Regions from separate parts of the Janthinobacterium sp. 78 genome, predicted to be linked through region 3. Evidence: predicted binding sites of a transcription regulator. Region 3 holds the regulator's gene; each other region holds the start of a gene.
The links. The regulator FNR, encoded in region 3, switches genes on or off when oxygen is low (the NO sensors DNR and NnrR bind a similar motif). The targets are predictions, from matches to a motif close to TTGATNNNNATCAA.
Positions count from the first base shown of each region.

Region 1: the regulator FNR is predicted to act here: its motif matches at 7,663-7,676, upstream of C8C92_RS15115 (serine protein kinase).
Region 2: the regulator FNR is predicted to act here: its motif matches at 6,000-6,013, upstream of paaA (1,2-phenylacetyl-CoA epoxidase subunit PaaA).

Region 1 is NZ_QENT01000001.1:3,432,813-3,442,509, forward strand. It holds gene zigA (zinc metallochaperone GTPase ZigA) at 1-120, opposite strand, end outside; gene C8C92_RS27945 (hypothetical protein) at 141-275, opposite strand; gene C8C92_RS27765 (hypothetical protein) at 394-645, shown strand; gene C8C92_RS15085 (hypothetical protein) at 658-1,155, shown strand; gene C8C92_RS15090 (bifunctional 2',3'-cyclic-nucleotide 2'-phosphodiesterase/3'-nucleotidase) at 1,254-3,350, shown strand; gene C8C92_RS15095 (tetratricopeptide repeat protein) at 3,407-4,111, shown strand; gene C8C92_RS15100 (catalase) at 4,412-5,848, shown strand; gene C8C92_RS15105 (hypothetical protein) at 5,919-6,254, opposite strand; gene C8C92_RS15110 (S1 family peptidase) at 6,425-7,606, opposite strand; gene C8C92_RS15115 (serine protein kinase) at 7,909-9,697, shown strand, end outside.
Region 2 is NZ_QENT01000001.1:5,803,908-5,813,604, forward strand. It holds gene paaH (3-hydroxyacyl-CoA dehydrogenase PaaH) at 1-1,286, opposite strand, end outside; gene paaG (2-(1,2-epoxy-1,2-dihydrophenyl)acetyl-CoA isomerase PaaG) at 1,288-2,079, opposite strand; gene paaE (1,2-phenylacetyl-CoA epoxidase subunit PaaE) at 2,172-3,251, opposite strand; gene paaD (1,2-phenylacetyl-CoA epoxidase subunit PaaD) at 3,292-3,831, opposite strand; gene paaC (1,2-phenylacetyl-CoA epoxidase subunit PaaC) at 3,831-4,598, opposite strand; gene paaB (1,2-phenylacetyl-CoA epoxidase subunit PaaB) at 4,613-4,897, opposite strand; gene paaA (1,2-phenylacetyl-CoA epoxidase subunit PaaA) at 4,926-5,915, opposite strand; gene paaX (phenylacetic acid degradation operon negative regulatory protein PaaX) at 6,183-7,112, shown strand; gene C8C92_RS25525 (hypothetical protein) at 7,237-7,491, opposite strand; gene C8C92_RS25530 (M14-type cytosolic carboxypeptidase) at 7,633-8,757, shown strand; gene C8C92_RS28030 (methyl-accepting chemotaxis protein) at 9,124-9,697, shown strand, end outside.
Region 3 is NZ_QENT01000001.1:331,128-340,824, reverse strand. It holds gene C8C92_RS01410 (TOBE domain-containing protein) at 1-768, shown strand; gene C8C92_RS01405 (response regulator) at 836-3,910, opposite strand; gene fnr (fumarate/nitrate reduction transcriptional regulator Fnr) at 4,150-4,908, shown strand; gene C8C92_RS01395 (FixH family protein) at 4,912-5,436, opposite strand; gene ccoG (cytochrome c oxidase accessory protein CcoG) at 5,583-6,965, opposite strand; gene ccoP (cytochrome-c oxidase, cbb3-type subunit III) at 6,970-7,890, opposite strand; gene C8C92_RS01380 (cbb3-type cytochrome c oxidase subunit 3) at 7,883-8,083, opposite strand; gene ccoO (cytochrome-c oxidase, cbb3-type subunit II) at 8,085-8,699, opposite strand; gene ccoN (cytochrome-c oxidase, cbb3-type subunit I) at 8,715-9,697, opposite strand, start outside.

The sequences.
Region 1 (9,697 bases), 3.1 Mb from region 3:
GATGACGGCCACGCGCTTGCCTTCGCGGTTGCGCAGTATGTGGTTGAGCAAGGTGGTCTTGCCGGCGCCGAGAAAGCCGGACAGGACGGTGACGGGGAGTTTGCGCTGGAGTTGCGACATGGGATTCCTTCGGAGTGGAGTCAGGTATGGGAGGCAATGGCGCTCGCACCATCAAATGCAAGCTGATTGCGTTTGGCATTGTAATGCAATTCACTTGCATTTTGGTAGCAATCGTTGATGGCTGCCCCGGCCGCCGGGCTGCTGCTCACGATCATGGGGTACTCCGTGGCAGGCAGACTGTTGTCGTCATGACCATCGACATCAATCAGAATGCCTGACCGATAGCGTGGTATTTTTTTAATAATGGCTGAGGTACAATCGCGGCGTAAAAGAATGCTGCAAGCCTTCGGCTTTTATATGCAAGCGGTTTCCTGGCCCTGCCAAAACGATGACAACATGAGAAACAAGATGAAATTAAACCTGATTGCGATGGCCCTGGTCTGTGGTGGATTATCAGCGTGTGGCGGCGGCGACAATGTCAGCGCGAACGATGGCGATGTGATTGCCAATATCAAGTCCAGTAATATTGAATTTTCAAGCGCGAATCGACCTGCGGGCACCTGGCGCTGGCTGGGCACGCCGTAACAGCACGTCAGCGTGTATGTCACGCCGCCGGCGGCTGGCAATGCCACCGAGCTCGATTACTCGGGCAAGACGCAAAACGCCATCGCGCAGATTAATACCAAGTTGCGCGGTCTTTTAGTACTCGATGCGGTCTATTCCATCCCGGCCAGCGGCAATTATATTCACGTCAGTTATGGCACGTCGTATGTGCCACCGAATTCCACGGATTACGCCAGTTACTGTGCCAATGTGGCGACAGGAAAAAATATGGGCAACCCGATTCAACCAGGCAGCCAGAATGGCATCGCCTCGAATCCCGTGTATCTGAATCTGGGGAATGGACATTGCAACGTCACCCAGGATATCGTGACACATGAGTTTGGCCATGCGCTTGGGCTGGCCAACCATTTCAATGGATTTGGCAATGGCCCCGCGATTTCCGCTGCCTATTGGGATGTGCTGGCGACGCTGTACGCCAATCCACAGTCGACCACTGCGGCAAATCTGTCAGTACGGCGGGTAGCGGAGTAAGTCCCGCCCCCCTGCATCCATGCGCCCCGCACGGCTGTCATCGCCGCGTCATATGGCGGCGTTACAGTCGCGTCCTTTGAATCTTTCCGAGGGCGGTAATGAAAACAAATTGGGTCATGCTGGCGGCGCTGGCAAGTGTGGGCTTGGTCGGCTGCAACGGTGGTTCGACGACGGCGCAGGTTATTCCAGAAGGCACGACGGTCAGCGTGGCCTTGCTGGAAACCACCGATATCCACTCGAACGTCCTCAGTTACAACTATTACGCGCTGGCGGAAGACACCAGCCTGGGCCTGGAGCGCACCTCCACACTGATCCAGGCGGCGCGCGCGGAAAATCCGAACAACGTGCTGCTCGACGATGGCGACGTCATCCAGGGCACCCTCCTGGCCGATTTACAAGCCGTGGCCGCGCCCGTGCCCTGCTCCGGCACGCTGGCCGTGCACAAGGCGATGAACGCGCTCAAGTATGACGCGGGCGGCATGGGCAACCACGAATTCAACTATGGCTTGCCTTACCTGAGCCAGATCACCAACACCGATTTCGGCATTCCCGGTGTGGCCAAGCCGACGGGTACCTGCGGCGCGCCCGCCTTCCCTTCCGTACTCAGCAATGTCGTCGGCGTGGCCAGCGGCAAGCCCCTCTTCCAGCCCTACACCCTGCTGCCCCGCGATTTCACCGCCACGGCGCCCGATGGCAGCAAGCTGAGCGTGAAGATCAATGTGGGCGTGCTGAGCTTTGTGCCGCCGCAAATCCTCGAATGGGATCAAAAAGTGCTCGCTGGTAAGGTCAGCGTGACAGGCGTGCAGGAAGCGGCGAAACAATATGTGCCGGAATTGCGCAACAAGGGCGCCGACCTCGTCGTAGCCCTGTCGCATGGCGGCCTGGACACCAGTGCCTACAGCCCGAAAATGGAAAACGGCAGCTATCACTTGACCAGCACGGGCATCGATGCGCTGATGATCGGCCATTCGCACTTGATCTTCCCGAAAGGCAAGGAAGAAGGCGCAGCCGCGCTGGACGCCTCGTTTGCCGCCTTCCCCGCCAGCGCGAAGATCGACGCCGTCAACGGCTTCGTGAACGGTGTACCGACCGTCATGGCGCAAAGCTGGGGTCGCCGCCTGGGCATCATCAAGCTGACGATGGTGTATCAGGCCGGAAAATGGGTGGTGCAGCCGGCCAAGACGACGGTGGAATCGCGTGGCTTCAAGTACACGGATGGCAAGACCCTGGTGAAAGCCGACCCGGCCATCGCACCGCTGGTGGCCACCGAGCACGCAGCCACCATCGCTTACGCCAAGCAGCCGCTGGGCATCAGCACGGATTTCGAAATGTCCGCCTATTTTGCGCTGGTGGGCGATGTGAGCGCCATCCAGCTGGTGAATCAGGCGCAGCTCGACTACGTGAAAAATTTCATCGCCACCAGCACGGATGCCACCTTGTCCAGCTACAAGAACATCCCCGTCATCTCGTGCAGCGCGCCATTCAAGGCGGGCCGCAACGGGCCATCGGACTTCACGGACGTGGCCGCGGGCGCGACGCCGGCCGCGCCGATCGGCTTGCAGGTGCGCAATCCGGGCGACCTGTATTTATATAGCAACAACAACTTGCAAGCCGTGAAAATCAAGGGATCGGACTTGAAGGCGTGGCTGGAAACGTCGGCCAAGCAATTTGGCCAGATCGACCCGGCCAGTACTGCCGAGCAGGACCTGGTGCCGTCGTATGGCACGATTTATAACTACGACGTGTTCTATGCGGAAAACAATGCGCTGACATACCAGATCGACGTGACGAAAAAGCCAGGCAGCCGCATCGTCAACCTCACGTACAAGGGCGCAGCTGTGGCCGATAGCGATGATTTCATCGTTGCCACCAACGATTACCGCGCCGGTGGCGGCGGCGCCGTGCCTGGCATCGATGGCAGCAAGACCATCATCAAGTCGCCCGATGCGAACCAGGCCGTGGTCAGCAATTACCTGGCGTCGCTGAGTACCAAGGGCGGCAAGGTGACCCTGGCGGCGAATGGCAGCGCGCGCAGCTGGAGCTTCGTCAAGACAGCCACGGCCGGTCCCGTGATCCTGCGCTCGGCACCGGGACACCTGGCGCTGGCGCAAGGCAGCGGCATCGCCAACGTGGCGGCCGAAGGCGGCCTCGACGCCAGCGGTTTCGCCAAGTACCGCATCGACCTGAGCAAATAAGGTCCATGGGCCGGGACTGCGGCAGTTCCGGCCTGTTTTGATGAAAGGTGATCAAGATGAAACACGCACTCTCCCTCCCCGCCGTCGTGCTGGCCGCTGTCCTGGCCACTATCCTGGCCGCCTGCCAGGCATCGCCACCGCCTACGTCAGCGGAAATCGAAGCCGTCGCCATGCACGCGCGCCAGGCGGGCGACCAGCAAGCCGAGCGCAAGGTGCGCAACTGGGCCGGCAAGGACATGCCCGTCGCCGAGCGCGAACTGGCGCTGATTTACCAGGCCCGGCCGGAACGCCGCGCCGAAGCGCTGAGTCTGTTCGAACAGGCGGCCCGCGCCGGCGACACGGAAGCGGCCTTCGAACTGGGGCAGATGCGGCGCGCGGCCACGCCCGGCCAAGCCTGGTTGTGGTACCGGCAAGCGGCGCTGCAAGGGCATGCCAAGGCGGCATTGATGCTGGGCCTGCTGGCGGCCAACGGCGAAGGCGTACCGCAAGATCCCGTGATAGCGGCCCGCTGGCTGGAGAAATCGAGCGAGCTGGGCAATCCACATGCCATGTTCCTGCTGTACAACGCCTACCGCGAAGGCCGCGGCGTGCCGCGCGACCTGGTCAAGGGCCATGCATTGCTGGAAGAAGCGGCCCACCACGAATATCCGCCTGCCATCCAGGAGCTGGCCATGACGGTGCAGGCGGACGACGCCCTGCGCGCGGGCCACCTGATGAAGGAAGCGACGGAACACCGGCACAATAACTGGAACAAGTTTTAAGCCAATCAAGGCAAAACCATATTGCAGGATGGCCACATCTCGCTGGCGCGCTAGAAAATCACGCTGCGCTTTGCGCCAGATCAATCGTGTTGGACTAGTCATTGCCGAGGGGCTATGATGGTCTAGCTGCGTCCCCGGACACGGCGGGGCTGATGCCAGCCTCGAAATCGCACGCTGAATTTGCTTTTTAGAAATTTGTTACTCTGGACCAGCCAAGGTGAACGTCGCATACGCTCAGCCCAGCCAGTGTTTGGGCAGGCCTTGGCTCGTCCGTCGACCTCCCTATAAAGAAAGAGTCCAATGAAAAAGCTGACCACCGCCTTTGGCGCGCCTGTCGTCGACAACCAGAACATCCAGACGGCCGGCCCACGCGGCCCTGCCCTGCTGCAAGATGTGTGGTTCCTGGAAAAGCTGGCCCACTTCGACCGCGAAGTCATCCCCGAGCGCCGCATGCATGCCAAGGGTTCCGGCGCGCATGGCACGTTTACCGTCACGCACGACATCACGCGCTACACGCGGGCGAAAATCTTTGGCGCCGTGGGCAAGCAAACGCCCATGTTCGCGCGCTTTTCCACGGTGGCTGGCGAACGGGGCGCGGCGGACGCGGAGCGCGATATCCGCGGCTTTGCCCTGAAGTTCTACACGGAAGAAGGCAACTGGGACCTGGTCGGCAACAACACGCCCGTGTTCTTCATGCGCGACCCGCTGAAATTCCCCGATTTGAACCACGCCATCAAGCGCGACCCGCGCACGGGCCTGCGCAGCGCCAACAGCAACTGGGACTTCTGGACCTCGCTGCCGGAAGCGCTGCACCAGGTGACGGTGGTGATGAGCGACCGGGGCTTGCCGCGCAGCTTCCGCCACATGCACGGCTTCGGCAGCCATACCTTCAGCTTCCTGAATGCGCAAAACGAGCGTTTCTGGGTCAAGTTCACCTTTAAAACCCAGCAAGGGATTGAAAACCTGACGGACGCCGAAGCCGAGGCGCTGGTGGGCAAGGACCGCGAAAGTTCGCACCGCGACCTGTACGAGAGCATCGAAAACAAGGATTTCCCCCGCTGGACGCTGTACGTGCAGATCATGCCGGAAAAAGAGGCAGGCACGTATCACCTGAACCCGTTCGACCTGTCGAAAGTGTGGCCGCACGGCGACTATCCGCTGATCGAGGTGGGCGTGCTGGAACTGAACCGCAATGCCGACAACCACTTTGCCGAAGTGGAGCAGGCGGCCTTCAACCCGGCCAACGTGGTGCCGGGCATCAGTTTTTCGCCGGACAAGATGCTGCAGGGGCGCTTGTTTTCATATGGCGACGCGCAGCGCTACCGCCTCGGTGTCAACCACAGCCATATCCCCGTCAACGCGCCGAAATGCCCGTTCCACAGCTATCACCGCGACGGCCAGATGCGCGTCGACGGCAACCAGGGCGGCACCCTGGGCTATGAACCGAACAGCGAGCAGGAATGGGCCGAGCAGCCCGACTTCCGCGAACCGCCGCTGAGTATCGAAGGCGCGGCCGATCACTGGAACCACCGTGTCGACGAGGATTACTATTCGCAGCCACGGGCCCTGTTCCGCCTGATGACTGCGGCACAGCAGCAAGCCTTGTTCGACAACACGGCGCGCGCCATCTCGGGTGCTTCGGAGCAAGTCAAGCAACGCCACATCGGCAACTGCACCCTGTGCGACCCCGCGTATGGCGCGGGCGTGGCCGAAGCGATAGCCCGCCTGAGCAAATAGGGTCAACGCACGCAGGGCAAGGAAGGCCCGCACGCGGGCTTTTCTTGCCTGCCATATACGTCACTAGGCCCTACCAGCGCTGGATATCGATCTGGCCCGTGATGCTCGTTTCCACCGGGTAACCGTCGACCTGCGACGGCACGCGCCGCTTGACGGAGGCATCGCGCAAATACACGACAAGGGCTTCGCCGCCGATGGCAGTCTGCCCCAGGCTGACGCCTTCGACGCCATCTATCGCCATCAGGGCCCGCTCATTGCGCCGCTTTGCCGCTTCCAATCGGCCGGGCGGCGGTGCGGCATGCGCGAAGCCCGCCACCGCGTGGCTACCCGCCTCGTCCGGCACATACGGCATGGCCGCATCCTCGAAGACGGCGTAAGGCGCGGTTACAAATTTACTGTTTGACATGACACATCCTCCTGATGCTGCCCATGGCACGCGTGGAACAAGGAGGCACGGCAGCGCCTCTTGCCCGCCAGGCCAAGCATGGCAGCCACGCCTGACCCTATCATCATCGTGCAAAAGGTGGCGCAGTGCAAGGAAGCATCACGCCGCCGCGCCGTTTTCTGTGACCCTGCTCAAGTGTACAAATTGATGTCGAGCGCCACCACCACCCTGCGCATCTGGTTGGCAAACGTGATATTGCCGCCGCCGGCAAACAGCAGACCGACGGGATTGCGCTGCTGGTTCCAGGTCCAGATGGACGAACCGGAGTCGCCGCCCGCGCTGAATGCCCCGCTGACACCCGTAATGGCGATCTGGTCCTGGAACAGCGCGATCCTGCCGCCGCCGTAATTGACGTTGATGGTAGCGCCCAGACCCGTGATGCGGCCCTGCGTCAATTGCGTCGTGCGTCCGGATTTGCCGACCAGCATGCCCAACGCGGGCGCTGCCAGCGCGTTGCTGATGCGGAAATAGGCCGGCACGCCACCGCTCAGGTAGACCAGTTCGCGACGCACGCGGTCTGGCCAGGCCCAGCCGGTGGCGCAATCGACAAAATTGACGCCGCCACTGAAATTGATGGGCACGAAGCGCTCGAGCACGGCCACCTGGTCTTGCGGGCAGCGCCCGCCATCGATAGGGCCCGGCTGCACGATGCAGTCGTTGAACGCGCCGCCGTTGGAATTGGCCAGCACGTGATTATTGCTCAGAATCATCAAACGGCTGTTGCGCGGCGCGCTGCGCCCCACGGCCAGGCAGCCGATGGTACCGGCCGTGATGCGGAAATGCCCGACCGAGACGCCGCCCGGCGCCGGACGCAAGCGGAAACGGTGCGGCTGCGCGTCGATCACGCCCGTGACGACAATGTTCACGGGCACCCTGTCGCTGGCCACGGCGCGCACACCCATGGCCCCAACGATGGCGGCCTTGGCGCGGTCGACGGACGTGGGTTCGGCCACGTACAGGGTCAGTGCCGGCAAGCCCGGCTCGCCGGACGAACTGTCGCTGGCGCCCTCGCCCAGGCCGATGGACACGCCCTGGATATTGCCGCCGTCGCTGAAGGCGTCGGCGGCACGCACGCCGCCCGCCTGGGAAATGGACTGGCGCATGCCGTCTTCGATACTGCGCTTGATTTCCAGCAATTCCATGCTGACGCCGCTCAAGGCGTCGGGCACGTCTGAGACGGATGCGCTCTCGATCGTATTGTCGTCTGCGCCGGGGGTGGAAAATTGGCCGATGGCCTCTTCATCGTCCGCACTTTGCCCCTGGCCGCTGCTGCCGGGTGGGGCGCTGAAACCGTTATCATTGCCGATCATCATGTTCTCCTCGTGGGGTGCTCTGGATATCCAGTGTGGACGGGCCGCGCCGGCCGGTATTGATCTGGATTGAAGTGCGCAGGCGCGTGACAGCCCTGCGCCAAAGGGGCAAAAGGAGGGCAAAAATAGTTCCCTCGTCAAGGTTGAGCGAGATCAGGCGTGCGGCCAGAGGCGCCGCCGTATACTTGGCCGACAGGCTGGAACCGGGCCTGCTCCACGACAGCAAGGTTAGCAACAACAGCAAGGTAAGAAACAACAGCAACACCGGCAACGGTATGGATGGGGAAACAATGACGAGCCCTGGTATGACACGCCACGACGACGCGCCTGCGGGCGAGCAAGCAGGCCAGCATGCCGGTTTTCTGCACGGCATGGCGGCCTGGGCGGAAAAACACCGCATCAGCCCCTGGCGCGGCAGTTTTGCCGACTTCATCGAGCAAATCCTGCCCGGTCGCGCGGCCCTGCTGACGCGCAGCGCGCACCAGTACCTGTGGGACATGATGCGCGGGAACGGCCAGACCGATGACAGCGGGCGCTTCCGCTGCCGCCTGTTCGACGACGAGCTGTTCGGCATCGACGAGGCGATCGACCGCGTGGCCGCCTACTTCAAGGCGGCGGCCGCCGGCTCCGAAGTGGGCCGGCGCATGCTGCTGCTGCTGGGTCCGCCATCGGGCGGCAAGTCGAGCCTGGTGATCCTGCTCAAACGGGGGCTGGAAGAATACAGCCACAGCAGCGAAGGCGCCTTGTACGGCATCGCCGGCTGTCCCGTGCATGAATCGCCGCTGCACCTGGTGCCGCACAGCATGCGCGCTGACTTTCGCGCCAGCTATGACGCCGAGCTGCATGGCGAACTGTGTCCCCATTGCCGCGCACGGCTGGAAGAACAGTACGCGGGCGACTTCCTGCGCATGCCCGTCGAACGCATCCACCTGTCCGAGGCGGGCCGCTGCGGCATCGGCACGTATGCGCCGCACGACCCCACCACGGCCGACCTGGCCGACCTGGTCGGTTCCGTCGACCTGTCGAAAGTGGCGCAGTACGGCGACGAAGGCGATCCGCGCGCCTGGTCGTGGTCCGGCGCCGTGTATGCGGCCAGCCGCGGCATGCTGGAAATGATCGAAATCCTCAAGGTCAAGCGCGAATTCCTCTATTTACTACTCACCCTGACGCAGGAAAAGAATGTCAAGGTGTCACGATTTCCCCTGATTTACCTCGACGAAACCATTCTCGCGCACACGAATCTGGCCGAATTTCGCAAATTTCTGCAAGAAAGCGAAAACGAGGCGCTGCTCGACCGCATGGTCATCGTGCAAGTGCCGTATACACTCAATTACCGCGAAGAAGCGCGCATTTACCGCAAGCTGATCCTAGCGGCCGCGCCCGCTTTTCGCGACGTGCATCTCGATCCGCACGTGCTGCATGCGGCGGCCGTGTTCGCCATCCTCAGCCGCCTGCCCGAAGGCGAGGACAAGGAAGCCGAACTGGTCAAGAAGCTGCGCGTGTATGCGGACGAAGACGTCGACGACTTGCAGCATGCCGACATCCGGCGCCTGCGCGCGCGCGACAAGTCGCCCGACGAGGGCTTGTCGGGCGTGTCGCCCCGTTTTGTCATCAATGCCCTGTCGCACGCCATCATTTCCGCCCAGCGCAACAGCCTCTCCACCATGGATGTACTGCTGGCCCTGAAGGATGGCATCGAAAGCGATGCGCGCATCGAACCGCGGCGCAAGCGCCAGTGGGTCGATTATCTGGTGCTCACGCGCAAGGATTTCTATAACCGCTGGGTCAAGGCCGACGTGCACAAGGCCCTGTTCGTGTCGTTCGAGCAAGAAGCGCAGGACTTGCTGAGCAAGTATCTCGATGAAGTCGAAGCCATGCTCGACAACCGCCAGATCCGCGACCCCATGACCAGCGAAGAGCGCCGCCCCGACGAGCGCTTCCTGCGCGCCGTGGAAGAAAAAATCCATATCAGCGACGCGGGCAAGCAGTCGTTCCGACAAGAAGTGGTGCGCAAGGCCATGGGCGCCTTCAAGCGGGGTGAGCCCTTTGGCCTGGGCAGCCACGCGCAATTGCACGATGCCATCCAGCAGTATC
Region 2 (9,697 bases), 5.5 Mb from region 3:
TCCAGGCGCGTGACGGTAAAGCCGGCTGCCTGGAACAGGCCGACGACGGCCACGTAGGCGGCATCGCTGCACTGGTCGGCACGCGCCACGGCGATGCGCTTGGCTCCGGCGTAATCGAGCGCCAGGTCGAACAGCACCGTGTCCGGATGCTGGTTATCGTGCGCGCGCTGGGTGGCGCTGCGTCCGTCCGTGAGATAAATCGCGGCGCCGTTGCAATGCAGGGCCGGCGCTTCGTCGTGTGCCTGGCCTTCCTGCGTGACGCGGCGGCTGACGGTGATGCCGGCCTGCTCCAGGCGCTGCACCAGGCTGCGAATGACGCCGCTGTGGCCACGGCCATCGCCGCCGACGGCGGCCGACAGGGCAACATATTCCGGGGTCGCTTGCGCGCTTTCCGCCTGCGCCACGGGGGCCGGCGCGCCTTCGCCGTACAGGTAAAAGCCACGGCCCGATTTGCGGCCGAGGAAACCGGCGTTGACCATTTCCTGCTGCAGCACGGACGGCGTGAAACGGGGGTCGTTGAAATAGGCGCCGAACACGGATTGGGTGACGGAGAAATTGACGTCGTGGCCGATCAGATCCATCAACTCGAATGGCCCCATGCGGAAACCGCCCGCTTCGCGCAGCACCGCATCGATGGTGGCGGGATCGCCTGCCTGTTCGTTCAACAGGCGCCAGCCTTCCGCGTAAAACGGACGGGCGACACGGTTGACGATGAAGCCGGGCGTCGATTTCGCATGCACGGGTTTCTTGCCCCAGGCGATCGAGGTGTCATACACGGTGGCGGCGACTTGCTCGCTGGTGGCCAGGCCACTGATCACTTCGACCAGCGCCATCAGGGGCACAGGATTAAAGAAGTGCATGCCGACCAGGCGTTCAGGGCGGCGCAACTTGGCGGCGATGGCCGTCACGGAAATCGACGACGTGTTCGTCGCCAGGATGCAGTCGTCGCTGACCAACGCTTCGAGTTCGGCGAACAGGCTGCGCTTGACGTCGAGGTTTTCCACGATGGCTTCCACCACCAGGGCGCAATCGCTCACATCGGCCAGGCTGCCGGCCGCCTGCAGGCGCGACGTGGCGGCCGCCGCTTCGTCAAACGTCATGCGGCCCTTTTCGGCCAGCTTCGCGTACATCTTGCCAATATCGAGCAAGGCCTTGCTCACCGCTTCCGCGCGCGTGTCGTACAGTTTGACTGTGTAACCGGCAGCTGCGGCCACCTGCGCGATGCCGGCGCCCATGGCGCCGCTGCCGATGACGGCGACGATACTGTTGTTTGCCAATGCGGTCATATCAGTGTCCCTTGAATTGCGGTGCGCGCTTTTCCATGAAGGCGGCCACGCCTTCGCGGTAATCGTCGCTGTTACCGAGTTCGCTCATCATGCGCGCTTCCAGCGCCAGCTGCTGCGGCAGGGTATTGGCGCCACTGGCGGCCAGTGCCTGCTTGGTGTACGCCAGGCCCTTGGTCGGCGCGCTGGCAAAATGCACGGCCAGCTTGCGCGTTTCTTCCGCCAGCTGCGCGTCGTCCACGCATTTCCAGATCAGGCCCCAGTCTTCGGCTTTTTCGGCCGTCAGCTTTTCACCGAGCATGGCCAGGCCCATGGCGCGCGCCGAACCGATCAAGCGCGGCAGGAAGAAAGTGCCGCCCGTGTCCGGGATCAGGCCCAGCTTGCAGAACACTTCGACGAAGCTAGCCGACTTGCCGGCGATGACGATGTCGCAGGCCAGCGCCAGATTGGCGCCCGCGCCGGCGGCCACGCCATTGACGGCGCAAATCACGGGCATCGGCAGTGCTTTCAAGGCCAGCACCAGCGGTGCATAGTTTTTTTCCACCGACTCGCCCAGGTCCACGCCCTTCGAGCCTGGTTCGACGGCGCGGTCGGACAAATCCTGGCCCGCGCAAAAGCCACGCCCCGCACCCGTCAGCACGAACACGCGCACGGTGCTGTCGGCGTTCACTTGCGCAATCGCGTCGCGCACTTCCTCGTGCATGGCTTGCGTAAAGCTATTGAGTTTGTCGGGACGGTTCAGGGTCAGCGTGGCGATGCCCTGCTCGATGGTGAAGAGGATGTTTTGGTAGGTCATGGCGTGTCTCGTATACGTTTATTTTTAACCCAGGTGCCACTGCCGGGGTCGGACCTTAAGGTCCGACCCCAGATGTTGTTTGGGGTCGGCGTTTACTCGGCCTGATCGAAATCGACAATCACTTTGTCGGTGAGGGGAAAACTCTGGCAACTGAGGACGAAGCCGCGCGCCACTTCGTAGTCTTCCAGCGCGTAGTTGACGTCCATCTCGACCTTGCCGTCGAGGATCTTGCAGCGGCAAGTCGAGCACACGCCGCCCTTGCACGAGTAGCGCATGTCCAGCCCTGCGCGCAGGCCCGCGTCGAGAATGGATTCCTTGTCCTTGTCCATCGTGAAGGTGGTGTGGTTGCCATCCATGATGACGGTCACTTCCGTTTCCTGCACGGCGCCCGCGTCGAACTGGGCGCGCGGCTTGTGGGCATTTTTCGGGATGCTGGCGGCGAACAGTTCGATCTTGATGTTCTGCTTGGGCATGCCAGCCGCCTGCAGGGCGGAGGAGACGCCCAGCATCATGTCTTCCGGGCCGCAGATGAAGGCGTTGTCGTAATCTTCTACCTTGATCCAGTGCTGCAGGAACTGCTCGCATTTTTCCTGCGTGATGCGGCCGTTGAACAGCTCGATATCCTGCTGCTCGCGGCTCATCACGTACACCAGGTTCAAACGCTCCAGGTACACGTCCTTCAAGTCCGTCAATTCTTCCTTGAAGATGACGGACGACGAAGCGCGGTTGCCGTAGAACAGCGTGAAACGGCTCAATGGCTCCGTCAGCAGTGTCGTCTTGATGATGGAGAGGATGGGCGTGATGCCGCTGCCGGCCGCAAACGCCAGGTAGTGCTTGCGGTTGACGCAGTCGAGCGGCACGTTGAAGTGGCCCATGGGTGGCATCACCTCGATGGTCGCGCCGGCCTTGAGCGTATCGTTCGCCCAGGTAGAGAAAGCGCCGCCGGGCGTGCGCTTGATGGCCACGCGCAGGGTGCCGTCCTGCACCGCCGAACAGATGGAATACGAGCGGCGCACGTCTTCCGCATTGATATTGGCGCGCAGGGTCAGGTGCTGGCCCTGCTGGAAGCGGAACTGCTGCTGCAGTTCGGCCGGCACGTCGAACGTGACGGCGATGGTGTCGCGCGTTTCATTGCGCACGTTCGCTACGCACAGCGGATAAAATTTACTCATGCTTCATCTCCATTTTCTTCGGAACGTGTGCCTGATTTTTTTAGTGGCACTTGAAGTAATCAAACGGTTCGCGGCAAGCCAGGCATTTGTACAGGGCCTTGCACGGCGTGGAGCCAAACTGGCTGGTCAGCTGCGTATGCGTGGAACCGCAATTCGGGCAGACCACCTCCAGCGTCGGCATGGGCTGGCGCTTGACACCGCCTGCTGTGCCGCTACGAAGGCCGCTGATGTCGATCACCTGCTGCTGCGGCGGGGCGATGCCATAGCCTTTCAGCTTGGCCTTGCCCGCCTCGCTCATCCAGTCCGTGGTCCAGGCGGGCGCCAGCTGGTTTACCAGCGTCACCTTGGCCACGCCATGGCTGCGCAAGGCCTCCGTGACGGCATCGGCGATCACCTGCATGGCCGGGCAGCCCGAATACGTGGGCGTGATCGTCACGATGCACTCGTCGCTGCTGACCACATCGACGGCGCGCACGATGCCCAGGTCCACCACCGAAATGACGGGAATTTCCGGGTCCGGCACGTCGCCCAGCCAGGCCCAGACCTGGGCGGCGTCCAGCGCTGCGATGGGCGTGTTCACTACCACTCCGCCCCGGGATAGGCGCGCTGCAGGAACTGCATCTCGGCCAGAATAAAACCCAGGTGTTCCGTGTGCGTGCCCTGCTTGCCGCCCTTTTGCATCCAGGCGTCGGGCGCCGGCATGCTCAAGGTGGCTTCGGCAAAGATCTCGGCCACGTGTTCGAGGAAGGCCTGGCGCAACACGTCCGATGGCGGCGCGATGCCGGCGGCAACCATGGCCTGGTCGACGGCGTCGTACTTGAACATTTCGCCCGTGTACATCCACAGCTTGTCGGCGGCCGCCTGCGTCTTCGCATGGCTGTCCGCCGTGCCGTCGCCGAGACGCACGATCAGGTCGCCGCTGCGGCGCAGGTGATACGTCACTTCCTTGATCGATTTCTGCGCCACTTCGACGATGCGTGGATCACTGCATTTCGCCAGTTCCAGCAGCTGGAAGTAGTGCCAGGTGTCGAAGAAGAACTGGCGCATCATGGTGTCGGCGTAATTGCCGTTCGGCTGCTCCAGCAGCAAGCAATTCTTGAAGTCGTGGGCGTCGCGCAAAAAGGCGATGTCGTCCTCGTCGCGGCCCGCGTTTTCCAGTTCGGCCGCATAGCTGAACCACAAACGCGTCTGGCCCAGGAGGTCGAGCGCCACGTTGGTCAGCGCCATGTCTTCTTCCAGCGCGGGCCCCTTGCCGCACAGCTGCGACAACTGCTGGCTGAGGATCAGGGCGTTGTCGCCCAGGCGCAAAAGGTAATCGAACTTTTGTTGAGTCAGCTTGTCATCCATTGCAGGCGCTCCCATCACAGGTTCTTGACTTCTTCCGGCATCGGGAAGAAGGTGGGATGGCGGTACACCTTGCTGTTCGACGGTTCGAACAGGGCGCCCTTGTCGCCCGGGCTGCTGGCGACGATATCGGCCGCGCGCACCACCCAGATGCTCACGCCTTCATTGCGGCGCGTGTAGACGTCGCGCGCATGGTTGACCGCCATGGTGGCGTCGGAGGCGTGCAGGCTGCCCACATGCTTGTGCGCCAGGCCGTGCTGGCTGCGGATGAAAACTTCCCACAATGGCCATTCTTTGCTCATGTTGCTCTCCCCTATCTGTCTTATGTAATTACGCTGCTGCTTTGTTAGCGGCTTGCTTGTCTGCATACGCGAGCAAGGCATCGCGGAACCACTCGCCGTCTGCATACGCTTTCACCCGCGTTTGCAGGCGCTCGCGGTTGCACGGACCATTGCCCTTCAAGACATTGTTGAACTCGGACCAGTCGATCTCGCCGAATTCATAGTGGCCCGTTTCCGCATTGAACTTCAGGTCGGGATCGGGCACCGTCAGGCCCAGGTATTCGATTTGCGGCACGGTCTGGTCGACCATGCGCTGGCGCAATTCATCATTCGAGAACAGCTTGATGCGCCATTGCGCCGACTGGGCGCTGTTGACGGAGGCGGCATCGGACGGACCGAACATCATCAAGGACGGCCACCACCAGCGGTTCAGCGCATCCTGCGCCATGGCTTTCTGTTCTGGCGTGCCCTTGCACAGCGACATCATGATGTCGTAACCCTGGCGTGCATGGAATGATTCTTCCTTGCAGACGCGGATCATGGCGCGTGCATACGGGCCATACGAGCAGCGGCACAGCGGGATCTGGTTGATGATGGCCGAGCCGTCGACCAGCCAGCCGATGGCGCCCATGTCGGCCCACGACAGGGTGGGATAGTTAAAGATGCTGGAATACTTGGCTTTGCCCGAGTGCAAGGCAGCGAGCAGATCGTCGCGCGACACGCCCAGGGTTTCCGCGGCGCTGTACAGGTACAGGCCGTGACCGGCTTCGTCCTGGATCTTCGCCAGCAGGATGGATTTGCGTTTCAAGGTCGGTGCGCGCGTGACCCAGTTACCTTCGGGCAATTGACCGACGATTTCCGAATGCGCATGCTGCGAAATCTGGCGGATCAGGGTCTTGCGGTAAGCGTCCGGCATCCAGTCCTTGGCCTCGATCTTGATGCCTTCGTCGATGCGCGCCTGAAAAGCGCGCTCTTCTTGCCCCATGTCGTCGATGGAGCGGACGTTCTTGAGGCCGGTTTCAACCATTTGTGCGTACATGATCTGTCTCCCATGTCTTTGATTTTGCGCAGCAACGCGGTGCGATGAACAGATAATACGATACAAAAAACTATTTGCATACACTTGATGTGAGTCATTTTAAAAATTCGTATCTTGTGCGGCTTTTTTGTGCGTATGATATTGCTGATGAGAAAACACTGCGAAGTGCCACCCGCGCTTCCTGCAAATTATTGACGCGCTACCCGCGCAGCCAAGTAAACTGCTGCTTTTATTGAATCGACCGCAACACGGCCAGACCGGAACCACATGAAGAACACCCGCTGCACGGCATGGATAGCCGATTTCCTGGAAAGCGACCCACCCCGCTCAAAGTCCCTGGTGATGACGATTTTCGGCGACGCCATCGTGCCGCGCGGCGGCGCCATCTGGCTGGGCAGCCTGATCGAACTGCTGGCACCGTTTGGCGTGAATGACCGCTTGCTGCGCACCAGCGTGTTCCGCCTGGCGCAGGAGGGCTGGCTCAGCTCGCAACGCGACGGCCGCCGCAGCGCCTATACGATACGCCCGGAGGCGCTGGCCCGCTTCGAGCGCGCGTATCGCCGCATCTATGCGCCACTGGTCGTGCACTGGGATGGCAGCTGGACCCTGGTGATCGGGCCGGCCGGCAGCATCGGCGCCGCCGAGCGGGGGGCGCTGCGCAAGGAATTATTGTGGGCTGGCTATGGCTTGATCTCTCCTGGCATCTTTGGCCATCCTGCCAGCAACTCGGAGGCGCTGGAAGACATCCTCGTGCGCAACGAGGTACAGGGCAAGCTGTATGTCTGCCACACTACGGAGTTGCCGGATGTCAGCACACGCCCGCTGCGCGACATGGTGGGCGAATGCTGGGACTTGTCGGAAGTGATGGCCGGCTACGAAAAATTCATCGCCAGCTTCCAGCCGCTGCTGACCTTGCTGCAAGAAGCGCCCGTGTTCGATGCCGAGCAAGCCTTCGTCATCCGCTCGCTGCTGACGCACGCCTACCGCCGCGTGCAGTTGCACGACCCACAGTTGCCCGTAGAACTGCTGCCCGAACCGTGGCCCGGCACGCAAGCGTATGCACTGGCGCGCGACCTGTACCGCATCACCCATGCGGCGGCCGAGGAACATATCCTGACCACCCTGCGGCGCGAGGATGAGCATGCGCCGGACGTGGAGCCCTGGTTTTTTGAACGTTTTGGCGGCCTGACTACTTGAACCCAACGGCTTAATACCGGGGCGGTTCCTTCGGAATTGGAATACGATCCATTGGCCCCTATTCCCCCTGAGGGTCCGACCCCAGCCTCTGCGTTTGGGGTGAAAATATTAAAACCAACTCAACCTATTGCTTCGCCACCACCTGCTTCGCCCCAGCCAGCAAATCCTGCCCCAGCTTTTCCAGCGCATTGGCCTGCACCAGCATGGTGTCGAGGATGGCGGTATTGAAGGTAAATTCGGCCGGCGTCGTATAGCCGGGAAAACGCAGGATGCGCAGCAATTCCTGCAAGGTGGTGCCCTTGCCCAGGTGCGCCAGGGCGTCGCTGAGGGCGCTGACTTTCTTTTCCAGGTCGCGTATGTGCTTGCCGTTGTCGTCCATGATGCTCTCCCCGTGTCGGAGCTTCCACGTTAGCAAAGCATGTCCCGCGTCGTTTGCGCCAGCACAAAGGCGCGGCTAAAACGGGTATCATCGCGCCATTGCACACGATGCAAAACCCATATGTTTTTATCAGGAACACTCATGACCATTAAAATCAGCCAGCAATTCGACGCCGGCGCGATCGAGGTGCTGCGCGCCGACGATGCCCAATCCATCGAGCTGAACATCCGCAAGGATTCCCACGCCGACATCACGCAGTGGTTTTATTTCCGCCTGCAAGGCGCGCAAGGCGAGGCGTGCTCGATCCGCTTCATGAATGCAGGCAAGTCGGCCTACCCGGACGGCTGGAAAGACTACCAGGCCGTCGCCAGCTATGACCGCGAAACCTGGTTCCGCGTGCCAACCAGCTTCGACGGCACGGTGATGACCATCGCACACACACCCGAGGAAGAAAGCGTGTACTACGCCTACTTCGAGCCGTACCCATGGGATCGCCATCTGGCCCTGATCGACAGCGCGCAAGCGTCGCCGCTGGTGCGCCTGATCGACCTGGGCAGCACCGTGGAAGGACGCGACATGAATCTGCTGGTGGTCGGCGACGCCGATGCCGAGAAAAAAGTCTGGGTCATCGCGCGCCAGCATCCCGGTGAAACGATGGCGGAATGGTTTGTCGAGGGCATGCTCGAAGCCTTGCTGGACCAGGCCAATCCGTTTGCCCGCCAATGCCTGCAAGACGCCGTCTTCTACGTGGTGCCGAACATGAACCCGGACGGTTCCGTGCATGGCAACCTGCGCACCAACGCGGCCGGCGCCAACCTGAACCGTGAATGGATGACGCCGACCATGGAACGCAGCCCGGAAGTATTCCTGGTGAAACAGAAAATGCATGAAATCGGCTGCGATCTGTTCCTCGACGTACATGGCGACGAAGGTCTGCCTTACGTGTTCGTGGCCGGCAGCGATGCGCTGGAAAATTTCACGCCAGCACAAAAGGCCGAGCAAGACCGCTTCATCGCCGACTTCAAGGTGGCCAGCCCCGACTTCCAGGATGAGCACGGCTATGAAGACGGCCCGTTCACGCCGGAAGTACTGACCATGGGTTCGCCTCACATCACGCACGCCTTCGGCTGCCTGGCACTGACCCTGGAACTGCCGTTCAAGGACAATGCCAACGATCCCGACCCACAAACGGGCTGGAGCGGCGCCCGCAGCGCTGCCCTGGGCGCGGCCGTCCTGCAGCCTATCCTGTCCACCTTGCGCGCCTGAGCATCAGGGCCGGACCGGCCCGCGTAAGCCCCATGCCCCGCACGCCGGGGCATTTTTTTTGACCGCACGGCAAGCGTTGCTGGACAAATGGTTTTTTTCGCAAACATCTTGCCTGTCAGAAATTATCGTCCTACACTATTCAACAGAATCAGGCCGTGCCACGCTGCGCGGCCCCGCAAGAATATACGGCCGGGCAGGTCGCCACGACTTCCCGCCACCGAAATACGCATCCACGGCCCTATCCCCGCCGAATTAGCTTTATGTAACGCAAACTGACCGCATCAGCATCGTCATGCACAGGCACCGCTTGTCCGCAGGACCATGCCAAGCGCACGCTTTCCGCTTTACGTCGAGGATGAATACCCTATGTCCAAGCTTAAAATCAGTACCCGCCTGGCCTTCAGTTTCGGCCTGATCATTGTCCTGCTTGCCATGGTGGCATTTGTTTCCGTGAGCCGCATCCGCAACATCAATGCCTCGACGGAAAAAATTGTCAATGACCGCTATGTCAAGGTCATGCTGTCGAACACCATCCAGTCCGAGATCAATATCCAGGCCCGCCTGCTGGGCAATGCCATCATCGGCGCCAACGATCCTGACGAAGTCAGCAGTGCCGTGACCAAGATTCAGGCATCGGTAAAAAAGAACACGGAACTGCTGGCGCGCCTGAAAACCATGATCAACACGCCCAAGGGCCAGGAACTGCTCCAGGCCGTGATGAGCAGCCGCGAAACGTATGGCAAGACGCGCGATGCGAATATCAAACTGTTGCAAGAGGGGAAAACTGAAACGGCCGGCATCTTCCTGCTGACGCAGCTGCGCTATCCACAAGAAAAAATCTTGACGGCGCTGGCGGCCATGGCCGGCTTCCAGGAATCGCTGATGGCAGACGAAGGCAAGCAAGCCCTCGCCGACGGGCGTCTGGCCATCATCCTGACCC
Region 3 (9,697 bases):
ATGACGGTGGGCGGAGAAAATCTGGGCGGCGCCGGCAGGGTGGAATTACTGGGCGCCATCGCCGAATGCGGCTCCATCACGCAGGCGGCCAAGCTCGTCAAGATGAGCTACAAGGCGGCCTGGGACGCCATCGACGCGATGAACAACCTGGCTGGCGAGCCGCTGGTTGAGCGCTTGACGGGCGGCAAGGGCGGCGGCGGCACGCGGCTGACGCAAAGGGGGCGCCAGCTGGTCGACAATTTCCGCATCATCGAGCGCGAGCATGCGCGTTACCTGCGCCAACTGGGCAGCCAGGCCGAAGGCATCGCCGACGATCTTTTACTCATACGGAGAATGGCCATGAAAACCACGGCACGCAATCAATTCCTGGGCAAAGTTACCGAACTGAAACAGGGTGCCGTCAACGATGAAGTCACGCTGGAATTGCCGGGCGGACAGCACATCGTTGCCATCGTCACGCAGGGCAGCAGTGCAAGCCTGGGCCTGGTGCCGGGCGCGGAAGCGTTTGCGCTGATCAAGGCGTCGTCGATCATCCTCGTGGCGGACAGCGCAGGGGCGCGCTTTTCCGCGCGCAACCAGTTGGCCGGCACCGTGACGCGCGTGCAGACGGGCGCCGTCAACACGGAAGTGGTGCTGGACTTGCCGCGCGGCGGCACGATAGCCGCCATCATCACCAACCAGAGCAGCACCGACCTGGGCATCGCCATCGGCAGCAGCGTGACGGCGATGTTCAAGGCGTCCAGCGTGATTCTCGGTGTGCCCGCCTAAACCCAAAGCAAGGACTAAGTTCCGGGGTCAGACCCGGCGGGTCTGACCCCAGCTTTACGTTGCGGGTTTAATCCTTCAACCTGGACAACCAATTCGCCGCCGCCGCCAGCGCCTGTTCCAGCTCCTGCGCCGTCTGCGCCAGCAGCGCTGGCACCTCGTCCAGGCGGCCCGCGTCGATGGCTTCCTCGGTGGCAAACGCGGCGCGAATCAGACGTTTCGTGCCCAGGGTGCCGACGGAGCCGCGCACGCCGTGCAGGATGCGCGCCACGTCGCTGTGGCGGCCCGTTTGCAACGCTGCTTCGGCGTCGCGCACGGGCGTCATGCCCTTGTTCAGGGCGTCTTCCACCATGCGCCGCAGCACGCCGCGGCCTTTCGCATCGCGGCCCATCACGCGCATCAGCGGCGCCATGGAAAATACTTCCTCATCGGCAACCGTTACCGGCTCGGCCGTCTGCACGGGCGGGCGCTTCGGCAGGTGGCGCAGGATGACTGCCATCATCTCTTCCACCACCACGGGCTTGGCGATGAAATCGCTGATGCCGGCCGTCATGCAGCGCTCGCGTTCGGACGCCAGCACACCGGCCGTCATGGCGATCACGGGCAAGTTCAAGCGCAGTTCCGTGCGGATGATATGGGTCGCGCTGAAGCCGTCCATGACGGGCATTTGCATGTCCATCAGCACGATATCGTAGCGCAGCGCTTCCGTGCGCAGCCGTTCCACCGCTTGCAAGCCGTCACCCACCACGTCCAGGGTGGCGCCCATGTGCTCGAGGATGCCGCGCGCCACGGCCTGGTTCAAATGATTGTCTTCCACCAGCAGGAAATGCACGCCGGCCAGTTCCGTGCCCAGCGGCTGGTGCAGGATGCGCGGTTCGCCGCCGTCGTTCTTGGCGATCAGCGCCTGGTGCAGGGCATCGAACAGGCTCGAACCCGTGATCGGCTTCATCAGCACGACATCGGCCTCGGCCGCGCTGGAGATTTCTTCCAGGTGGTTGCGCGCGAAGGCGTTGACCATCACCACGATGGGCTGGCGCTGGCCGCTGGCCGCCTGGCGGATGGCCTTGGCCGTGGCCAGGCCGTCCATGACGGGCATGTGCCAGTCGGCCAGCACCACGTCGTACGGTTGCTGCTGCGCCAGGCGTTCGCGGTACAGTTCGATGGCGGCAAAGCCGGAGTCCACTTCGTCGGCCAGCCAGCCCCAGGCCTCGATCAGCTTGACGATCAGTTCGCGCGTGGTGCGGTTATCGTCGGCCACCAGCAGGCGCAGCTGGCCCAGTGCCGGCGTGCGCCGCGTTTCGGCCGGCTGCGCCAGCATCTCGAACGGCACGCTGAACCAGAAGCGGCTGCCCTTGCCTTCGCTGCTGGCCACGGCGATATCACCGCCCATCATGTGGATCAGCTGCTTGCTGATGGCCAGGCCCAGGCCCGTGCCGCCGAAGCGCCGCGTGATGCTCTGGTCGCCCTGTGAAAACGCGGCAAACAGCTGCTGTTGCTGCAGTTCCGTCATGCCGATGCCCGTGTCGCGCACTTCGAAGCGCAGCCAGGCGCGGCCGTTCTCTCTCTCGGCCAGGCTGACGGCCACCACCACTTCGCCGCTCTCGGTAAACTTGATGGCGTTGCCGGCCAGGTTGACGAGGATTTGCTGCAGGCGCTGGGCGTCGCCCATCAGGCGCCGCGGCACGTCGGGCTCGACGGCGATGGCCAGTTCCAGCTCCTTTTCGCCCGCATTCATGGTCATCGTCGTGGCCAGCGTGTTCATGACTTCGTCGAGGTCGAATTCGACGGGCGACAATTCCATGCGGCGCGCCTCGATCTTCGAATAGTCGAGCACGTCGTTGAGGATGCCCAGCAGCGATTGGCCCGCCACGCGCACCATGGTCAGATACTTGCGCTGTTCCGTATCGAGCCTGGTATTGCCCAATAAGTACACCATGCCCAGCACGGCATTCAGGGGCGTGCGGATTTCATGGCTCATGTTGGCCACGAAATCGCTCTTCGCGCGGTTGGCCGCCTCGGCCCGGTCGCGCTCCTGTTCCAGCTCCGCCGCGCGCGCTTCGAGTTCCTGCTGCAGGCGGTCGCGTTCGCTCATCAGGCCGTTGAACGCTTCCGTCAGTTCGCCGATTTCGTCGCGCTGCCGCACCGGCACGGGCGTGAAACGGCTGCCGCTGGTGCGCATGGCTTGCAGCGTGTCGCGCAGGCGCACCAGCGGCGACAGCAGGCGCACGGTGACCCAGCCCAGAATAAACGCGGCCAGCAGCGAAGCGAGGACGCTCCACAGCACCAGCCGGTACAGCACGCCATCGAACGGTTCGAAGGCATCGTCGAGAGGCAGCGAGGCGGCCAGCAGCCAGTTCACCGATTTCAGGCGTTTGAAGCTGTTGACGGCCGTGATGCCGCGGCTGTTGGTGCTGACCATGCTGCCTTCGCCATCTTGCTTCAGCAACTGCGTGGTGGTCAGGTTGGCGTTCGGCAGGCGCGGCTGCAGCAAGCGGCTGGTGTCGGGGTGCAGCACGTAGCGCGGCACGGCGCCGCGCGTGAGGATGAAGTAATAGCCGCTCTTGCCGATCTTTTCCGAACGCAAGCGTCCCAGCAGGTTGTCCTTGTACAGGCGCAGCACGCCGATCACCACGCCAGCCACCTGGCCATCGGCGGTGAGCACGGGCGCCACCATCTGCACGATGGGCATGCCGCTCGACTTGCCCAGCATCGGCTCGGTGATCATGGGCTGGCGCGTGCGCAGCACGGTCTGGAAATATTCGCGCTCGGCGACGTTGATGCCGGCGCGCCCCGCTACTTCCGGCATGTCGGCTACGACGGCGCCTTGCGCATCGAGCACCAGCACGTCGTCGAACAGTACCAGCATCGAGCGGCGCGAATAGTATTCGCGCAATTGGGCGGGCTGGGCGATCAATGCCGGCGGCTGTTGCCGGGCCGTCAAAGTGACGATCTGCAGCAGCATGCCCAGCTTGTCGTCGAGTTCGGCAGCGGTGCGGGTGATCAGGGCAGACTGCTGGCTCAGCAGTACTCGGGTGAAGTCGGCGCGCATGCGCTGCACCTGTATCATGGTGACCAGCGCGATCATGGCGATCGAGGTCAGGCTGGTGGCCAGCGCGACTTTTGCTTTGATGCCGAGAGGCTTCATGATTTCCTTTTCAGTACCGGGCGGTACAGGCGGCAGCTAATGCTGTCGGGAATTTTCCTATCAATACATCAACTTGGCAAGCGGCGCTGCGCAAATTGCCTTCCCCACATGGGCTTTTAACGATGTTGCCATATAATCAAAGTCAGAACGTCGTTTATTCAGCGGAAATGCGGTGAAATTGGCACACGGCAACCCTGTATGCAGTAAACTCGTTATTGCATTTTCTAAAAGGTACCGACATGACTGAAGCGCTACTCACTCCCACCATGCCCACAGTGACCGTGGAAGCGTTGCGTGCGCGATGCTCGACCTGCAGCATGCATCAATTGTGCCTGCCGATGGGCCTCGATGTGGGCGACATGGACAGGCTGGACCAGATCATCGGCCGCCGCCGCAAGATCGTGCGCGGTGCCTCGCTGTTCCGCATCGGCGACTCGTTCCAGAATCTGTACGCGATCCGCCTGGGGCACTTCAAGACGTACCAGATCAATCCGGGCGGTGAAGAGCAGGTGACGGGTTTCCAGATGGCTGGCGAACTGCTGGGTATGGACGCCATCAGCGCCGACCGCCATCACTGTAATGCGGTGGCGCTGGAAGACAGCGAAGTGTGTGAAATTCCTTTTTCCAGCCTGGAACAATTACTGGGCAATATGCCGACCCTGCTGCGTCATTTCCATCGCATGATGAGCCAGGAAATCACGCGCGAGCAAAGCGTCATGCTGTTGCTGGGCAATATGCAGGCGACCCAGCGTTTTGCCGCCTTTATCGTCAACCTGGCCTCGCGCTATGAAGCGCGCGGCTATTCGGCCAGCAAATTTCAGCTGCGCATGTCGCGCGAGGAAATCGGCAATTACCTGGGGCTGACCATCGAGAGCGTCAGCCGTTTATTGTCGAAATTCAAGAAGGAAGGCTGGCTGCGCGTCTCCAACCGCGAGATCGAGATCTTGCAGCCCGCCAAGTTGAAAGCCATTACGGCCGGCACGGACGTCTGCAAATAAGGCTTACAGTTCCTCATCTGCATGCAGCGCGATGCTGCGCTGCAGCGGCCAGGTCCAGATGCCGGACAGGCGCCACTCGCGTTTGTCGTTTTCCACCAGTACTTGCCAGCGGCTGCGTTCGAGCATCGGCAGCGCGACGGAAAAATTGCCGGCCGCATCGGGCTGCACCAGCAGCTTGATATCCTTTTCCGGCAGGGTCGCATGCGCCAGATGCAGCTGCAGCGGACCCTGGTAAGCCTTGCCGAAGCTGTGCACGGAACCACTCAGGCGCGCTGACGCCACATCATAGGACAGGCTGGTATCCATCGCCAGGTCGCTGGCGATCGTATCGCGCCGCAAGTCCTGGTTGATCGCCTTGCCCTGCTTGTAATAGTCGCCCACCACCAGCGCATCGGGCTGCGTAAACGCGATATAGCCCATGAAGCTGCCGACGACCACCGACAGGCCGGGGCCGATCATCAGCAGCCAAGGCCAGCGATGCTTGTACCAGGGATCGGCGGGTGCTTGCAGTTTCAGACTGTCGGACATTTTGTTCTCCTTGGGGTCGGACCCTGTGGGTCTGACCCCAGCTTTTGCTTCTGGGTTGAAAATACAGTAAACCTACCGCATGTTGGATGCTACCCCTACGGCGACATACCGGGGTCGGACCCGGAGGGTCCGACCCCGAATCAACATCACCGCGGTACGATGAATACCGCGCTTTCACGCACATGCAGCGATGGGTCGTCCAGCGAATGCAATTCGATCGCAATCTTGTTCGAACCCTTCTCACCCACGCCGTGCGGCACGCGCAGGCGGATCGGCCAACCCAGCGTTTCCGTCGGCTGCAAGGTCACCTCTTCGCGCGTCAGCAAGGTCAGGCCCGGCAAGCCGGAAGCGCTGATTTTAAAATGCTGGGTTTGCTCCGAGGTGTTCATGATCTGCAAGCGGTAGACGTTTTCGATCATGCCATCTTCCACTTCGCGTCCCATCGAACCGCGGTCGCGGATCACGTCCATTTTCAGGGGCGTGCGCAGCGCCAGCGAGGTACACACGGCAATGATGATCAGGGCCAGGATGGAAGTGTAGATCAGCACGCGCGGGCGCATGGCGCGCTGGCGGATCTGCTTCGAACTGAAGTTGTTTTCCATCGCATGGTCGGTACTGTAGCGTACCAGTCCCCGCGGCCGGTCGACCTTGTCCATCACCGTATTGCAGGCATCGACGCAGGCGGCGCAGCCGATGCATTCATACTGCAGGCCGTTGCGGATATCGATGCCGGTCGGACACACCTGCACGCACAGGGTGCAGTCGATGCAGTCGCCCAGCTTGTCGTTGTTGCCGGCCTTCTTGCTGATGGCGCCACGCGGTTCGCCGCGCTTGGCATCGTAGGTGATGATCAGCGTGTCCTGGTCGAACATGGCGCTCTGGAAGCGCGCGTAGGGGCACATGTATTTGCACACCTGCTCGCGCAGCCAGCCCGCGTTGCCGTAGGTTGCCAGGCTGTAGAACAAGACCCAGAACCATTCCCAGGGACCGAAGTTCAGGGTGGTCACCGACTGCGCCAGTTCCTTGATCGGCGTGAAGTAGCCGACAAAGGTAAAGCCCGTCCACAGGGCGATGGCGCCCCATGCCAGGTGCTTGGCCGTCTTCTTGAAGGCCTTGCGCACGGACGGTCCCTGCTTGTCGAGGGCCATGCGCGCGCTGCGCGTGCCCTCGATGCGGCGTTCGACCCACAGGAAGATTTCCGTGTATACCGTTTGCGGGCAAGAGAACCCGCACCACACCCGCCCGGCGATGGCCGTGACGAGAAACAACAAATACGCACAGATGATCAGCAGGGCCGCCAGATAGATGAAATCCTGGGGCCACAGCACGACGCCGAAAATGTAGAACTTGCGCGTGGTCAAATCGAACAGCAGGGCTTGCCTGCCATTCCAGGTCAACCACGGCAAGCCGTAGAACGCCAGCTGGGTAAGCCATACGCATACCCATCGCCAGGTAGCGTAGCGTCCTTTGGCCTCGCGAGGGTAGATCTGCTCGCGGGCCGCATACATCTTGATGACTTGAGGTTCCATTACATCATTTCACGGGCGTCTGTGGATTCGACAGGCTCCAGACATAGGCCGACAGCACGTGGACCTTGGACTCGCCGAGGAAATCGCTGAAGGCCGGCATGGTGTTGCTGCGTCCCTTGCGTACGGTTTCCATGATGGTATCAGCACTGCCGCCGTACAGCCAGATCTTGTCCGTCAGGTTAGGCGAACCGAGCATCTGATTGCCCTTCGCATCGGCACCGTGACAGGCCATGCAGGCGCCGAACTTGGCTTTGCCCAGCACGGATTTGACGGGGTCCGAGGTGGAACCGGACAGGCTCAGCACATAATGGGCCACGTTCTCGACATCCTTTTCGGAGCCCAGGGCGGCGCCCATCGGTGGCATCTGCCCATTGCGGCCATGCAGGATGGTGGTCTTGATGATGTCGGGTTCACCGCCATACAGCCAGTCCTTGTCGGTCAGGTTGGGGAAGCCCTTGTTGCCGCGTGCATCCGAACCGTGGCATTGCGCGCAGTAGGTCAGGAACAAACGCTGGCCGATGGCATGCGCTTGCGGATCGGCGGCCACCGTCTTCAAGTCCTGGCTCAGGTACTTGTTGAACAGGGGACCGTAGTCGGCTTCCGCCTTCTTCAGCTCTTCCTCGTACTGGCCCGTCGATTTCCAGCCCAGGCTGCCGGCATAGTTGCCCAGGCCCGGGTACAGGAACAGATACGCCAGGGCGAAGACGATGGTGATGTAGAACAACCACATCCACCAGCGCGGCATCGGCGTGTTGAGTTCCTTCAAGTCCTCGTCCCAGACGTGGCCCGTGGTGCCGTCGGCAGGCGCACCTTCGACCACTTTGATTTTCGACTGCGAGTACAGCAGCACGCCGCAGCCGATGATGCCCAGCAAGGACAGCACGATGATGTAGATATTCCAGAAGCCATTGGTAAAATCAGCCATGGTTGCGCTCCCCTTGTGCCGGTGCGGCATCGGCCGCGTAGTCGAGCGCTTCGTCGTCGAACGGCAGGCGCGCCGCCGCGTCGAAGTCGCTATTGCTGCGGCTGAACGTCCACCACAGGATGCCTACGAACGTCGTAAAGGAAACCACCGTCATGACGCTGCTGGCGCTGTCAAACAGGTTTTCGATTGCCATGCTAATTCCTTGTTTTGATTAATGTACCGAGGCCTTGCAGATAGGCGACCAGGGCGTCTTCTTCCGTCTTGTCCTGCAGCTGGGCCGGCGCGGCGGCGATTTCCGCATCGCTGTACGGATCGCCGAGGCGTTTCAGGGCGCGCATCTTCGGCATGATGTCGTCAGGCACCAGCTTGGTCTTCGCCAGCCATGGGTAGCCCGGCATGTTCGACTCGGGCACCACGTCGCGCGGGTTGTTCAAGTGCGTGCGGTGCCATTCATCGCTGTAGCGGGCGCCCACGCGGGCCAGGTCCGGCCCCGTGCGCTTGGAACCCCACTGGAACGGACGGTCGTAGACGAACTCGCCAGCGACCGAATAGTGGCCATAGCGTTCCGTTTCCGCGCGCAGCGGACGCACCATCTGCGAGTGGCAGTTGTAGCAGCCTTCGCGCACGTAAATGTCGCGGCCCGCCAGGCGCAGCGGCGAGTACGGCTTCAGGCCGGCGACCGGCTCCGTCGTGCTCTTCTGGAAGAACAGGGGGACGATCTCGACGGCGCCGCCGATGCTGATCACTACCGTGACCAGGGCGATCAGCAGCCAGGGGTTTCTCTCAATCCATGCATGTGAAAATTTCATTTGCTTTTGCTCCTATCAGGCGTGCGCCGCGTTCAGTTCCGGAATGCGGGCGACGGGGAGTTTGCTGCCGCGCAAGGTCATCCAGGTGTTGTAGCCCATGATGCACATACCCGACAGGTACAGCAGGCCACCGGCCACGCGCACCACGTAGTACGGATACGTTGCTTTCACGCTCTCGACAAAGGTGTAGGTCAGAGTGCCGTCCGGATTGACCGCACGCCACATCAGGCCCTGCATCACGCCGGCGATCCACATTGCGGCGATGTACAGCACGATGCCGATGGTGGCCACCCAGAAGTGCACATCGACCAGACGCGTGCTGTGCATCTGCGTGCGGCCCGCCAGGCGTGGCAGCAGATAGTAGATCGAACCCATGGTGATGAAGCCCACCCAGCCCAGGGCACCCGCATGCACGTGGGCAACGGTCCAGTCGGTGTAGTGCGACAGCGAGTTGATGGTCTTGATCGACATCATCGGACCTTCGAAGGTGGCGATGCCGTAGAACGACAGCGAGACGATCATGAATTTCAGGATCGGATCGGTGCGCAGCTTGTGCCAGGCGCCCGACAGGGTCATGATGCCGTTGATCATGCCGCCCCAGCTTGGTGCCAAGAGAACCAGCGAGAAGACCATGCCGATCGATTGCGTCCAGTCAGGCAAGGCCGTGTAGTGCAGGTGATGCGGGCCGGCCCACATGTAGGTAAAGATCAGCGCCCAGAAGTGGACGATGGACAGGCGGTACGAGTACACGGGGCGCTCGGCCTGTTTCGGGATGAAGTAGTAGACCATGCCCAGATAGCCGGCAGTGAGGATGAAACCCACCGCGTTATGGCCGTACCACCACTGGATCATCGCGTCCTGCACGCCGCTGTAGGCGGAGTAGGATTTGGTGGCCGAAGCGGGGCTGACGGCACCGTTGACCACGTGCAAGATCGTCACGGCCAGGATGTAGGCGCCGAAGAACCAGTTGGCCACGTAGATATGCTTGACCTTGCGCT